2 regions of the Geobacter psychrophilus genome follow, and region 1 is predicted to be linked to the other one. Evidence: riboswitches for the same ligand, from Rfam matches in the RefSeq annotation. Region 1 holds a riboswitch; the other holds the start of a gene.
The links. Region 1 has a riboswitch for thiamine pyrophosphate ahead of thiS (sulfur carrier protein ThiS). Riboswitches for the same ligand answer to the same signal wherever they lie in the genome.

Region 1 (7,673 bases):
CCCCGAGGATACATTCCGTCGGTTTCATATAGCTGTCACCGGACTGAGTCTCACGGATCGCCTCGCCATACGCCTCCGCTGCCACCTCACGCACCAAGACTCCGGAATCATCCACGAAGCGCAGCCGGCCAACGGTATAGTCGAGGCGCCCGTCCTCCCCCACCAATCCCAGGAACAGACTGGGAAAATCTGCGCATACGCCCATCCCGGACAGCAAGCTGTCACCATACGCATCCCAGATATTCATGGCATAGTGCACCAGTTCCAGCGCCTCCGGCAGCAGGACAGCAATGGTATCGCGCCCCTCTGCACTGAGCGGCGCGCGCATGCCTCCCCCAACAACGAATTCGGGATGTAGAGCGCCTCCGCCGACCAGGTTGACGATCTCCTGTCCGATCTGGCGCAGACGGATCCCCTTTGCGATCAGTTCGGGTTTGTGCCGGGCCAGACCGACAATGTTGCGTTCCAGCGGATCGCAATCCAGTCCAAGGACGATATCGGGGGCAGAGAGATGAAAAAAACTGATGGAATGGCTGAGAACCAATTGGGACAGTGAGAGGAGAGACCGCAGCCGGCGGGCGGGCGGCGGAGGTTCCACGCCCAGGATGCGATCACACGCCTGAGCCGCTGCCAGTGCATGACTGACCGGACAGATGCCGCAGATGCGGGCGGTGATGGTCGGCATCTCCCAATAGGGACGTCCGACACAGAAGGCCTCGAATCCACGGAACTCCTGGACATGCAGACGGGCGGCTGCAACCTGTCCGGCTTCATTCAGACTGATGCTAATTCGGGCATGCCCTTCAATGCGGGTCACGGGAGAAATCGTAATTGTCTGGCTCATGTAAAAACTGTATCACAAAACAGGTCCGCTGCCAGATCAGCCACAAAAAAACCCGGACCGTGCCGGGTTTTCTGCATGCTGCTTATCGCATGTCCTAGTTATGCCGTCACGACTTCACGCGCCCTGGCAATTCTTCGTGCAGCCTCCTCAACCCCCAGTACCTCGACGATCTCGCCGATACCGGGCGCCTGGGTGCCACCCGAAAGGGCAATACGGGTCGGCTGACCGACCTGGGGCATCTTCCAGCTGTTCTCCGCACATATTGCTTTAAACAGGGCATCCAGCTCTGCCGCCGATGCGCCGGCTGACGCGGCCAACCGGTCGGCAACAACCGTAAAGACTGTTGTCAGGTGCCCTTTGTCGAACTTGGCCAGGGCGGCCTGATCATAAGACTGCGGGGCTGTATAATAGAATACTGCCCGCTCAGCCATCTCCTCCAGGGTCTGGGCGCGTTCCTGCAGGGTTTTGACCACTGCCACGAGATCCGGGCCATGCAGGGTACTGACACCGCGACTGGAAAGGTGCGGCAGCAGCAGATCTGCCAGGCGCTCCGGATCCCCGGTCTTGATGTAGTGGGCATTCAGCCAGTTGAGCTTTTCCGTATTAAAAACACCGGCGGATCGTCCCACATCGGCAATATCAAACTTTTCAATCATCTCTTCACGGGAGAAGATCTCATCATCACCGTGACTCCACCCCAGTCGCACCAGATAATTCATCAGCGCCTCGGGCAGATAGCCCATATCCCGATAGGCGATGACGCTGGTGGCCCCGTGGCGTTTGGAGAGCCGTGCCTTGTCGCTGCCCAGGATCATCGGCACATGGGCAAACTGGGGAACCGGAAAACCAAGTGCCTGGTAGAGCTGAATCTGGCGCGGGGTATTGTTGACATGGTCATCACCACGGATAACGGTGGTAATACGCATGATGGCGTCATCAATCACCACACAGAAGTTATAGGTCGGTGTGCCGTCCGTACGCTGAATGATCAGGTCGTCCAGTTCTTCGGCCGGGAAAGCAATGCGACCCTTGATCAGGTCGTCGAAGGCCACCTCGCCCCCCTGCGGCGCACGGAAGCGGACAACAAAAGGGGCATCGGGCTGATCGGCGCGATCGCGGCAGGTACCGTCGTACTTGGGCTTGCGCCCCTCCTTCATGGCCAGATCGCGCTTTGCACCCAGCTCCTCGGCGGAGCAGTAGCACTTGTAGGCCTTGCCCGCATCCAGCATCTTCTGGACATGCTCCTTGTACAGATCAAAGCTGTCGGACTGGTAGAACGGGCCCTCATCCCAGTCCAGGCCAAGCCACTCCATCCCATGCAGAATGGCATCCACCGATTCTTTGGTAGAGCGTTCCACGTCCGTATCCTCGATGCGCAGGATAAACGTCCCGCCGAGCTTGCGGGCCAGAAGCCAGTTGAAGAGGGCGGTACGGGCACCGCCCACGTGCAGGTAACCGGTAGGGCTGGGGGCGAAGCGAACGCGGATTGGGGACATGCAAAACTCCTTCTGTAGGTAATTACATACGTTTATGTGTGCCAGGGCCATGTCATGCGCTGAGACTTCGGGTGCGGTACTATAGCATTGCAGATTATTCCAAAAAAGCACTTTCTTCTGCGTACACATTCTTTAGTCTTTGACAATGTACCGTAATACTGTGCTAAAATATCGCGATTTCTGTTCACACATTGTCACGAACTGTTATTCGACTCTAATTGCATCCAATCATTTCAATTGTTATCGCAGCGCAAGAGGGAGGGGACATGAAGACCGCACATAAGGTCAAGGATTTCTCAGGCAGCAGTGACATGGCTCGCTTCGAACAGATCATCGCCGACAGGCGCTTTGCAGACACCACCCTTCTTTCTGAACTCACCCAGCTTCATGAACACTCTCAACTGCTTGAGCGCCGTGTAGAAAAACTGACAGCAGAAAATGAGCAGCTTAAGACCGAACTGGTCAACATGGTGCGTTCGCTTGATCTGGCCAGCAGGATCGACGGCATGACCGGGCTGGCCAACCGCCGCGATATCATGGAGAAGATCGATCGGGAAGCCACCCGTTCACAGCGCCACCAGCACCCGTTTACAATCATTTTGATCAATATCGACCATTTCAGACAGGTTAACGACACCTATGGCTACAATGCCGGTGATGATGTGCTGGTAGAGGTCTCACGCGTCCTCAGAGGGTGCGTGCGTAACGAAGACATCTGTGCCCGCTGGGGCGGAGAAGAGTTTTTGCTGCTCCTTCCGGAAACAGGCGCCGAAGCATCTCTTGCAGTGGCGAACAAGGTGCTTGAATCGACCTCCATGTCGGAGTTCAAGGCCAACAAACCGGGCATACGACTTACCGTCAGTATCGGGATCTGCGAACATGATCCGTCCCAATCCGTCCAGGAATGCATCTCCAGGGCGAACCAGGCCCTGACCCTGGCAAAACAGGGCGGCAGGAACCGCTACATCATCGCGAAATAGGGACGTCCTGCCCGATCAGCTGCGCGCTGCCCGGCAGCCCTGCCAGGTGCCGCGCTTCTGCAATTCATTGATAACCGCATACCACATCTGATTATTCTTGAGGCCCCAGCGCGGAGCAACGCTGATAGCCAATGGCGCAGAACCATACAACCGCTGTACCGTGATCCTCGCCGGCAGCTGTTCCAGGAAATCGGCCGCAGTGGCGACGTAATTCTGCAGGGTAAGCGGTATAAATTCGCCACGCCGGTACATCTCCGCCAATTCAGTCCCTTCCACAGCATGCAGTTGATGCAGCTTGATCGAATCAATCGGCAGTGATGCTATCAGATCTACGGTTTTCAAGAAATCTCCGGCTGACTCACCGGGGAACCCGTAAATCAGATGGGCACAGATGTCAAATCCATGACCCGCCGCCCGCTGGACCGTCGCCACAAACTCTTCCAAGGTATGTCCCCGATTAATCCGCGACAGAATGGCATCATCCATGGACTGCAGACCCAGCTCCAGACACACATAACGCGTCCTGGCAATCTCCGTCAAAAGCTCCAGAGCTTCGGCGGAAAGCGCGTCCGGCCGGGTCCCGACCGAAATACCGACCACATCGGGATATTCGAGGGCCCGCCTGAAAAGATCAGCCAGCACATCGACCGAGGCATAGGTGTTGGTGTATTTCTGGAAATACACGATAAATTTTTCGGAGCCGAGCCGGCGACGATGGTACTCCATGCCATGGGCCAGCTGATCTTCCAGTGGGACCATCGGCTGGGTGTCTTTGGGCGAAAAAGATACATTGTTGCAATAGATACAGCCGCCGGTCCCTTTGCTGCCGTCGCGATTGGGGCAGGTAAAACCGGCATCCACGTTGACTTTGCTGACCCGGCAGCCGAAACGGCGACGCAGGTAGTGCCCGTAGGAGTGGATGCGCAACTCTTTGTGTAATATTTCAGGAAAGTTTTTCATGACAAGCGATCAGGCGAAGAAATGCTTCGGTTTCTGCAGCGGGATCCTGAGCGGAGATAATGGCCGAGATCAGGGCAATGCCGCGAGCACCGGCTGACAGAACTTCAGTAGCTGACGACATTTTGACACCGCCCAGAGCAAAAACCGGAATAGTCAAAGCCGAGGCAGCTTCGGCCAACCGTGTCAGGCCAAGCGGCTCACCGTAGGCAGCTTTGGAGGGGGTCGCAAAAATCGGTCCGAAGGAAACAAAGTCGGCGCCGTCCTGTTCGGCCTGGCGTGCTTCTTCCACGCTATGGGCAGAATATCCGATCAGCCGGTCACTGCCCAGCATACGTCGGGCAACTGTCACGGGCAGACCGGCCCGGCCCAGATGTACCCCATCGGCCCCGACCGCCAGGGCGATGTCAATACGGTCGTTGATCAGCAGCTTAGCGCCATATTCCCGGGTGATATTCCGCAGTTCACGTGCTGATTCAAATAATTGACAGCTGCCAAGATCCTTTTCGCGCAGCTGAACCGCCTGCAGCCCGGCGCGCAATGCATCAGTGACAACGGCAGGGAGTCCCCTCCCTGCCGTCTGCGTTCTATCGGTTATCAGGTACAGACTGAAATCAACCAAGCAGACCCTCAATCGGACTGGAGGCATTCGCGTACAGCTTGCGCGCGATGCGGCCGGCTTTATAGGATAGGCGGCCGGCACGTACAGCCAGATTCATCGCCTCGGCCATGGCGATCGGGTCCTGAGCACCGGCAATAGCAGTGTTCATCAGGACACCATCACAACCCAGTTCCATGGCAATGGCTGCATCCGAAGCACAACCGACCCCGGCATCCACGATAACCGGCACCTTGATGTTCTCCAGTATGATCTTGATGTTGTAAGGGTTACGGATACCGAGACCGCTGCCGATGGGCGCCCCCAACGGCATGACCGCGGCACAGCCCAGATCCTCCAGCTTGCGGCAGACGGTTACATCGTCACTGCAGTAAGGCAGAACGGTAAAGCCCTCAGCAACCAGGATCTTGGCAGCCTTGAGCAGTTCCTCGTTGTCCGGAAAAAGGGTCTTCTCATCACCCAACACCTCCAGCTTGACAAAATCCGACAATCCGGCTTCACGCGCCAGGCGACAGGTACGCACGGCATCATCGGCTGTGTAGCAGCCTGCGGTATTGGGCAGCAGGGTGTATTTTTTCAGATCGATATGATCCAGCAGCGACTCCTGATTGCGATCGCTGATGTTGACCCGCCGTACCGCCACGGTGATGATTTCGGCCCCCGAAACTTCCAGCGCCTGGACCATCTGCTGAAAACTGGCATACTTGCCGGTACCCACCATCAAGCGCGAGTTGAACTCGCGGCCGGCAATAATCAAGGTATCACGCTGTGTATTCATGGAAGTTACTCCTCTGTTAGATAGTTGAAAGGGGCACGTTGTTGCACACAACCTTGGCCGCCGCCCACAAAGTGGACAATCTCGACTCTATCGCCTTCCGCCAGGGTGTGCGAGTCATACTGCACCTTCGGTATAATCTCCAGTCCGACCTCCACAGCGACCCGCTCGCGGGCAATCTGCAGATGATCGAGCAGCTCTGCGACCGTGCAGCCGTCCTTGATATCAGCGGACTCACCATTTACCATCACCTGCATGTCAGCCTCCATTACCCGAAAAAAAGAAAAAGCCGCGAAAGCGGCTTGTGAGTGTTGGTCGGTTGCGCTTCCCTCCGCCGGCATTACCCGGATCAGGTACTAAGGGTCGCGGCCAATGTGCCGCTCTCAGTCGAAACTCCCCCAGCGATTTTTCCTAAATTAGATGATTGGCTTCAGCCTGTCAATCCAATTTACAGGCCGCAATCAGCAAACCTCGCAGTACATAGCCCTGATAAACAGGATACGTGCGTTAACGATGTGATATTTTGCCTGTATCAAGATACAGAACGATATTTGCAACGAACTAAAAAAACTTTCCCAAAATTTCTACCACTAATTACAAATTGTGGTATATTTCTGGCATTAAAAAACGGATGCGAATCTAATTACGACGATGGAGAGTTCAATGGCGGACAATCGTGAGATCACACGACTCAAAAAGCGTTTTTCCGTGCGTTTTGGCATTGATGAGGCGGCCAGAGTCGCATTTACCGAAGATATATCCATGACCGGCATGTTTATCAAAACCCCAAACGTCTGCCCTCCCAACACCAAGATTATCGTCGAATTCGAGCTTGCTGACAAAAAGGTGGCGCTGGTCGCACGTGTCATGTGGGCCAAAAAAGTACCGCAAAACATGTTTCATCTTGTCAAGAAAAGCGGGATGGGTGTGCGCTTTCTCCGCTTCCAAAACGGAGAGGATCATTTTAATAACTACTTTGAGAATCAACCTGCCTAGACAGGCACTCACTGTTTCAGGATTGTGAACCCATGTGCAAAAAGATATTCATCGGTGCAACCGGACAGCACTGCGGCAAAACCACGATCAGCTTATCGCTGATGCACCTGGCCCGAAAAAAATATAATCGGGTCGGCTTTATCAAACCGATCGGACCCAAATGCATAGAGTACCGGGGCCTGACCATGGATATGGACGCTGCCATGATAGCAGGGGTGTACCACCTGGATGATGACGCACACCTCATGTCCCCCGTGACCCTTACCCCCGGCCTGACCCGCAGGTTTCTGGACGGAGAACTCCCCCCGGATTATGCGCGCAATGGCATCCTCAAGGCTATTGAACAGCTTGAAAGTAAGAACGATTTCCTGATTATCGAGGGCGCCGGTCATGGCGGTGTCGGTTCGGTTGTCGGGATGAATAATGCCGCCATCGCCTCCCTGACTAATGCCCCGGTACTTATGGTCACTGGCGGCGGCATCGGCAGCGTCATTGATGCAGTCGAACTCAATCTCGCCCTTTATAAAGAAACCAACGCTGATGTCCGCTGTATCATGGCCAACAAGCTCGTCCCGGAAAAGCGCGAGCGCTCACTGGCCTATCTCCGCAAGGCCTTTTCGGGCAAGGGCATTACGGTAACCAGCGCCTTCGATTTTTCACCGATTCTGGCTGATCCCACGCTGCAGCATGTAGCAGAATTGCTGGAACTGCCGTTGATGGGTGCTCCCTCCGAGCGCAGCCGAATCTGCCACACCATCCAATTGGGCGCATCCTCCTCCCAGCGTGTCATCGATCACCTGGGAGACTCAACACTCCTGATCGTAACCAGTTCACGTGACGAACTGATCGTAACGGCATCATCACTGCACCATATACCCGATTTCAAAAAACGCCTGACCGGTCTGATCATCAGCGGTCATGCCCCCATGTCCAACATCACCCAGCAGATTCTGGAGGACAGCAGAATCCCCTATATCCGGATAGAGGAAACCTCTTCGGTCGTTTT
Region 2 (7,673 bases), 920 kb from region 1:
CTGCAGCTGGATGTTGGTCTGGATCTGGTGAAGCGGCACATGTCCCGGTCCTTCGATCATGACCTGCACCCCGGCATCCTGTGCCCGCTGGGTCAATTCACCCAGTATGATCAGTTCATGGATCTGGGCGCGGTCCGTGGCATCGGCCAGGCAGCCGGGGCGGAAACCGTCCCCCAGCGACAGGGTCATGTCATATTCTTTGGTAATCTCCAGCAATTTGTCAAAGTGCTCGAAGAGCGGGTTTTCCTGATTGTTGTAGCGCATCCACTCGATGGTAAAGGCCCCGCCGCGGGAGACAACGTCCATCAGGCGACCCTCGTTCTTCATCCGCTCCACCGTGGAACGGGTCACACCGCAATGGACCGTGATGAAATCCACTCCGTCCTCGGCATGCTTGACAATCCCGGCAAAGATATCGTCCACGGTCATATCAACGATGGCCTTCTTCTTGACCCGCACCGCATCCAGGGCTGCCTGGTAGAGCGGTACGCTGCCGATGCAGGCGCTGGTTTCGGCGATGATGGCCCTCCTGATCTCATCCACCGGACCGCCGGTGGAAAGGTCCATGATGGCATCCGCCCCGTATTTTACTGCAACGCGGGCCTTTTCCAGTTCCTTCTGCATGTCCGTGTCGTCGGAGGAGGAACCGATATTGGCATTGATCTTGGTGCGCAACCCGGTCCCGACCGGGAGCGGTATGCCGTTTAAGTGCTTGATGTTGTGACAGATAACGATGTTACCCGCAGCCAGCCCATCGCGGATAAACTCCGGGGAGACCCCCTCGGCGAGAGCTGCAAGTTGCATCTGCTCGGTTATGAGACCTCTGCGGGCATATTCCAACTGTGTCATGTGTGTGATCCTCGTAGTCAGGTAGATTACATGTATCCGAAGTCCAACGGTTTATAATTTTTCCCGGGCAGCCAGGTAGTGATTCACCGGACTATGCCCTTTTCCAAGCGGACGGGCCAGCCTGATGGCGGTCGTGATGTACTCCTTGGATTTTTCCACGGCAGCCCGGAGCGGCTCACCCTGGGCCAGAAATGCGGCAATGGCCGAGGCGTAGGTGCAGCCGGTACCGTGGGTGTTACTGGTAAACAGCCGTTCGGCCGAGAAATAGTGGCATTCGCTGCCGTCAAACAGGACATCGATGGAATTCTGGCCGGTCAAATGCCCCCCCTTGATGAGCACATTGGCGGCACCCATCCCCTGCAGCTCGCGGGCGGCCGCCTCCATTTCGGCTTCCGTACGGATCGAACTCCCCAGCAGTCGTTCTGCTTCGGGAACATTGGGGGTCAACAGATAGGCCTGGGGCAGAAGCTGCCGGGTGAAGATATGGATTGCATCGCGGTCCATCAGCGTTGCCCCACCCTTGGCTATCATAACCGGATCGATCACCAGCGGTATCAGGACCTTCCGTTCGGACAGATTTTCCGCCAGCGCCGAAATAATGGCCGGGGTATGCAGCATACCGGTCTTGATCACATCCACCGGAATATCGGACAGGACTGTATCCAGCTGATCAATGACAAACGATGGAGGCAAACCATGGATCGAAGAGACACCACGGGTGTTCTGGGCTGTCAGGGCAGTAATGACACTGGCGGCATAGCTGCCCAGCAGGGTAATTGTCTTGATATCGGCCTGGATTCCGGCTCCGCCGCCCGAATCACTGCCGGCAATCGTCAACACCGAACCACGCGGGAAAGGACGGTTGCGGTTAAACAGCAGCTTCAGTTCCAACGCGGCTATATCCGGATGAGGACTGGACAGGACTGAAGAGATAACCGCCAGGGCGTCGGCGCCGGCGTCGATGACCCTGCAGGCGTTACTGGTCGTAATGCCGCCAATGGCAACCACCGGAATCTTGATGCGATCACGAATTTCGGCCAGACCGGCTGTACCGGCAATATGGGAGACATTCTTGCTGTCGGTCGGGTACATGGCACCGAATCCGATATAGTCCGCTCCATCCTGTTCGGCCTGTAACGCCTCTTCCAGGTTATGGGTCGACTTGCCAATAATCCGGCCCGCTCCGAGCAGTTCCCGGGCGCCCTTGACACTGCCGTCGTCCTGCCCCAGATGCACGCCATCCGCATCCAGTTCGACAGCCAGCCGCACATCATCGTTGACGATGAAGGCAACACCGAAACTACGGCAGAGCAGTTTCAGCTCTTCGCCCTCTTCCCGGCGGACATCATGCCCCTTGCCTTTGGCCCGATACTGCAGAGTCGTAACACCTCCGCGCAGCGCCGTCCGGACCCTGTCCACCAGGTTATCACCCTGGTCGGTAATCAGGTACACCCCGGCGATCGGCGACGGCTGGGGTGTTGACTTGTTAACGACAAGTCTGAATGGTCTGCTGGTACTTTCGTTCATTTCCAGATGTACTCCAGAATCCGTTTCGTAATAAAAACAGCCGCACTGACAAAAACATCAGGCGGCTGGATACCTATCAATACAATCCCGCGAGCCGCTTTCCTACGCCGGTGCAAACCGGATCAGGTTCAAAGGGTCTGATTCCGCTGAATCATCTCAGTTCTGACGAACTCCCCCAGGGCCTTACATGGTCTGTAGCGTACTGGAATTTGCCCCTACTGTCAATGTCAATGAAACCTGACGCGGTTCAAACGGCGCCCTTTCGCTTTACAGTGGTCCAGAGACATGCTAAAAAATGTATTTCCACAGCGTATCCATCCACCTCTGCACACACTTTGATACAGGAGCATACCCGCTTTGTACGACAGCCGCCCCACATTTGCCGAGATTGACCTGAAGGCTCTTCACCACAATTTCAAAGTGATCCGCTCGTCTATCCCCCGCGGAACGGAGATCCTGGCAGTGGTCAAGGCCGATGCCTATGGACATGGCTTTATGGATATCAGTCGGGAACTGGAGCTTATGGGAGTAAACGCCTTTGGTGTCGCATTTCTGGCCGAGGGCATCCAGCTGCGCAAAAGCGGCATCGACAAACCTGTTCTGCTGCTGGGAGGTGTCTATCCCGGCCAGGAGCGCAAATGTATCGGCTACAACCTGTCCACGGTCATCTTCACCCTGGAGCAGGCTCAGGCCCTGAATCTGGCGGCCGGGAAACTATTCCGCAAGGCCCAGGTGCACCTCAAAATCGACACCGGCATGGGGCGTCTGGGCATCCAGTATACCGATGTTCCGGCCTTCATGCAGGAGCTCAGAAAGCTGCCCAACATTGCACTGGAAGGGATCATCTCCCATTTTGCCAGCGCCGATGAGCTCGATGAGCAGGGACGGCACTTCACCCGGCTGCAGGCCGAGCGCTTTGAATGGGTCATCGCTGAAACCCGCAAGGCCGGATTTGCTCCCCGCTACATCCACATCGCCAACAGCGCCGGCGCCCTGTTGCGGAACATCCCCGGCTGCAACCTGGTCCGCCCCGGCATCGCCCTGTATGGCGCTATCCCTTCGGCCGACTTTCAGGGCAAGCTCGACCTGCACCCGGTCATGCGCCTGAAAAGCCGCATCGCCATGCTCAAATGGGTTGAACCCGGCACCACTATCAGCTACGCCCGCCGCTTCACCGCCATCAACCGGACCCTGATCGCCAGTGTCCCGGTCGGCTATGCCGATGGATATTGCCGGGCGCTGACCAACAAGGGGGTCGTGCTCGTCAGGGGGCAGCGGGCACAGGTAACCGGCACGGTCTGCATGGACTGGATCATGCTGGACGTTACCGCTGTAACAGCTGTCGCTGTCGGGGATGAAGTCACCCTGATCGGCAGCGACACGTCAGGTGACTGCATCCATGCCGAAGAACTGGCAGCAGCTGCCGGCACCATCCCTTACGAAATCTTTTGCGGCATCAGCAAGCGGGTGCCGCGCGTGTACCTGAAGTAAGTCACCCCCCTCCACATCACCACGAGAGAGCCATGATCAAATTGACACAGCTGGTAAAAGCGGCCGGTTGAGCCGCGAAACTGGGCCCGGCGGGCCTGGCGAAAGCCCTGGACGGGCTTTGGGAAGATCGCGATGCAAACCTGCTTGTAGGACCGGAAACAGCTGATGATGCCGGGGTCTACAGGATTTCGCCGGAGTGCGCCCTGGTGGAGACAGCCGACGTCATCACCCCCCTGGTCGATGATCCCTATACCTTCGGACGGATTGCCGCCGCCAATGCCATCTCCGATGTGTATGCAATGGGTGCCCGTCCGGTAACCGCCATGAACCTGGTCTTTTTCCCGGCCTGCGCACTGCCGGGTGAGGTCCTGCGGGAAATCCTGGCCGGTGGACAGAGCGTCCTGAAGGAAGCGGGGGTCTGCCTGGTGGGTGGCCATACGGTGGAGGATGATGAATTAAAATACGGCCTGGCATTAACCGGATTAATCCATCCCGATCGCATCATCCGCAATTCAACCGCCCGACCGGGAGACCATCTGATACTGACCAAACCGCTGGGCACCGGCATTCTCTCAACCGCCATCAAGGGAGAGATGGCCTCTGCCGAGATTACCTCCGAAGCGGTGCGCTGGATGACAACCCTCAATCGCACTGCCGCGGAGCTGATGGCCGAGTGCCAAGCCAGTGCCGCCACCGATGTAACCGGCTTCGGCCTGATCGGCCACAGCTGTGAGATGGCCCGCGGCGCCGGAGTTACGATCAGACTGCAGGTCAATGACATACAGCTCATGGGTGGCGTTTCGGATCTGGCCAACGATGGCATGCTGCCGGCCGGCTGCTACCGCAACCGGGATCACTACCTGCCGTTCATAACCGGCAGCCGCCTGGCAGATAACGCCCTGCTGCCACTGTTCGACCCCCAGACCTCCGGCGGCCTGCTGATCGCCCTGGCGCCTGAGAATGCAGATTGTTTCATGGCCTCTGCGGCCGAACGAGGCATCTACGCCTGCAGGATCGGCTCTGTCGTGCCATTTTCAACTCACCACATCCACGTAACGTGATGACCATGTACGCACTCGCCATCGACCTCGGCACCACCACCCTGGCTGCCTCCCTGATTGATCTCAGCAGTGGACAGCGCCTGGCCATGACCGGCAGCATGAACCCCCAGCGCAGCTTCGGCACCGACGTTGTCTCGCGCCTGGATGCAGCGGTCCACTCCGAAGAGGCATTGCACGAAATGTCTCACCTGATTCGCGCCGAACTGTGGCACTTGGCTGGCGAGTTGTGTGAATCAACCGCAATCCCCTGGCAGAAGGTCCGCCAGATCGCCATTGCCGGCAACCCGGCCATGCAGCATATTCTGCTGGAGCTCCCGGTCCGCTCACTGGCGTACCCTCCCTACCGCCCCTGCCACACCGAAGGCACACACCTGACTGCCGCAGAACTGGGATGGGAAGTCTCTGCTCCAGTCTATCTGTTTCCCATGCCGGGCGGTTTTGTGGGAGGCGATACCGTTGCCTTTCTCTTCGGCCAACTGGATCCCGGCCTCCGGCCCGCTGAACCTGTCCTTTACCTGGATATGGGCACCAACGGCGAGATGGCGCTCCTATCGGGCAATACACTCTGGTCCACCTCCGCCGCAGCCGGCCCGGCCTTCGAGGGGGGCAACCTGTCCTGCGGGATGGCGGCTCTACCGGGGGCAATCAGTTCTGTGGAGATTCAGGATGAGCGGCTAAGGCTGCAGGTGATCGGCACAGTTACTCCGGCCGGCATCTGCGGCTCGGCAGCCATTGAAACCGTGACGACACTGCTGGAACACGAAATCATCGAAGCCGGAGGACGCCTGAAGGACAGCAGGGAAATCACCTCGAACCTGGCTAACCGGGTCATTGTCCTTAACAGTGAAAATGCATTCGTACTGCACCGCGATTCCCGCACGCTGATCTACCTCAGTCAGACTGACATTCGACAGATCCAGCTGGCCAAAAGCGCCATCCGGGCCGGCATGGAGGTGCTAGCAGACAAAGCGCGTATACAGCTCCAGGCCTTGAAACATGTGGTTCTGACCGGTTCTTTCGGTGCGGTTTTGCGGCCAGAATGGCTTAAATCAATTGGAATTTTTGATAAAAGCATGGTACACATTACGCATTTCACGCCAGAAGGTGCTCTGTACGGGGCGGAAAAGGCCCTGGCCGTCGGCGATAATTTTGCCGCAGTAGAGGCGACTGCCGGCCGTTTCAGAGTCGTACCTCTTTCCGGCACGCCGCTCTTCGAAGAACTCTTCATGCGGCATATAGACTTCCCCCACTGACAACATCCATAAACCTTCTACCTACATACGCGACAAGGAGCAAGAACAATGGCAAAAATCACCAGGGCGCTGATCAGCGTTTCTGACAAGAGCGGAGTTGTTGAATTTTCTAAAGAACTGGCCGGCTACGGCGTAGAGATCCTCTCCACCGGCGGCACCGCAAAACTGCTGCGGGATGCCGGTCTGATTGTCAAGGATGTCTCAGAATTCACCGGCTTCCCCGAGATGCTCGACGGCCGGGTAAAGACACTGCACCCCAAGGTGCATGGCGGCCTGCTGGGCATGCGGTCCAATCCGGAACATGTCGCCAAGATGAAGGAACACGGTATTGAAAACATCGATATGGTCATCGTCAACCTGTACCCCTTTGAGTCCACCGTTGCCAAGGAGGGCTGTCACCTCGAGGACGCCATCGAAAATATCGATATCGGCGGACCGACCATGCTGCGCTCGGCTGCCAAGAACTATCCCGATGTCACCGTACTGGTGGATTCGGCAGACTACGCCACGGTGCTTGATGAGATGAAAGCCACCGGCGGTTCGGTTTCCGCCCAGACCAATTTCGGTCTGGCGGTCAAGGTATTCCAGCATACCGCCGCTTATGACGGTGCCATCTCCAATTACCTGGGGGCCCGTCTGGGCGACGGCGTTGCCGACTACCCCGCCACCTTCACGATTCAGGTAAAAAAGGCTCAGGACCTGCGCTACGGCGAAAATCCCCAGCAATCGGCAGCCTTCTACGTAGAAAAGAACGTTGCCGAGCCCTGTGTTTCGACCGCGGTCCAACTGCAGGGCAAGGAGCTCTCCTTTAACAACATCATCGATCTGGATGCAGCCATAGAGACCGTCAAGGAATTCGAGCAGTCGGCAGCGGTCATCATCAAGCACACCAATCCCTGCGGCGTGGCCCTGGCCGATTCCCCCCTGAGCGCCTACCTCAAGGCGCGCGAATGCGACCCGGTCTCGGCCTTTGGGGGCATTGTCGGTTTCAATCGCACAGTGGATGCCGACACCGCCAAAGAGCTGACCTCCACCTTCCTGGAAGCGGTTATCGCTCCCGGCTACAGTGAAGAGGCCCTGGACATTTTCACCGCCAAAAAGAACGTGCGCGTCATGCAGGTGCCGCTCCTGGCCAACTACACCGCCAGCGGCTACGACCTGAAAAAAGTCACCGGCGGATTACTGGTTCAGGGTCGCGATCTGGGCATGGTCCGGGCGATTGATTGCAAGGTTGTCACCGAACGCACCCCCACCGCCTCTGAATATGAAGCCCTGGACTTTGCCTGGCGGGTCTGCAAGCACGTCAAATCGAATGCCATCGTATTCACCAGCCGCGACCAGACCGTCGGGATCGGTGCCGGCCAGATGTCACGGGTTGACTCTTCACGAATCGCAGTTCAGAAGTCGCTCCTGCCCATCAAGGGCACCGTCCTGGCATCGGATGCATTCTTCCCCTTCCGGGACGGTGTAGATGCCGCCGCCGAAGCCGGTG

Region 2: linked by a shared signal. The riboswitch ahead of thiD (bifunctional hydroxymethylpyrimidine kinase/phosphomethylpyrimidine kinase) and the one ahead of thiS (sulfur carrier protein ThiS) in region 1 are both predicted to bind thiamine pyrophosphate.

What each region holds. Positions count from the first base shown of each region.
Region 1 is NZ_JBXDTU010000004.1:1,366,569-1,374,241, forward strand. It holds gene ACOCF6_RS08715 (Ni/Fe hydrogenase subunit alpha) at 1-844, opposite strand, end outside; gene gltX (glutamate--tRNA ligase) at 943-2,340, opposite strand; gene ACOCF6_RS08725 (diguanylate cyclase) at 2,607-3,320, shown strand; gene mnmL (tRNA modification radical SAM protein MnmL/YtqA) at 3,336-4,280, opposite strand; gene thiE (thiamine phosphate synthase) at 4,264-4,899, opposite strand; gene ACOCF6_RS08740 (thiazole synthase) at 4,892-5,674, opposite strand; gene thiS (sulfur carrier protein ThiS) at 5,680-5,928, opposite strand; TPP riboswitch at 5,981-6,081, opposite strand; gene ACOCF6_RS08750 (PilZ domain-containing protein) at 6,335-6,667, shown strand; gene ACOCF6_RS08755 (AAA family ATPase) at 6,700-7,673, shown strand, end outside.
Region 2 is NZ_JBXDTU010000004.1:444,909-452,581, forward strand. It holds gene thiC (phosphomethylpyrimidine synthase ThiC) at 1-849, opposite strand, end outside; gene thiD (bifunctional hydroxymethylpyrimidine kinase/phosphomethylpyrimidine kinase) at 901-2,376, opposite strand; TPP riboswitch at 2,459-2,563, opposite strand; gene alr (alanine racemase) at 2,734-3,867, shown strand; gene selD (selenide, water dikinase SelD) at 3,900-4,928, shown strand; gene ACOCF6_RS04225 (ASKHA domain-containing protein) at 4,934-6,181, shown strand; gene purH (bifunctional phosphoribosylaminoimidazolecarboxamide formyltransferase/IMP cyclohydrolase) at 6,230-7,673, shown strand, end outside.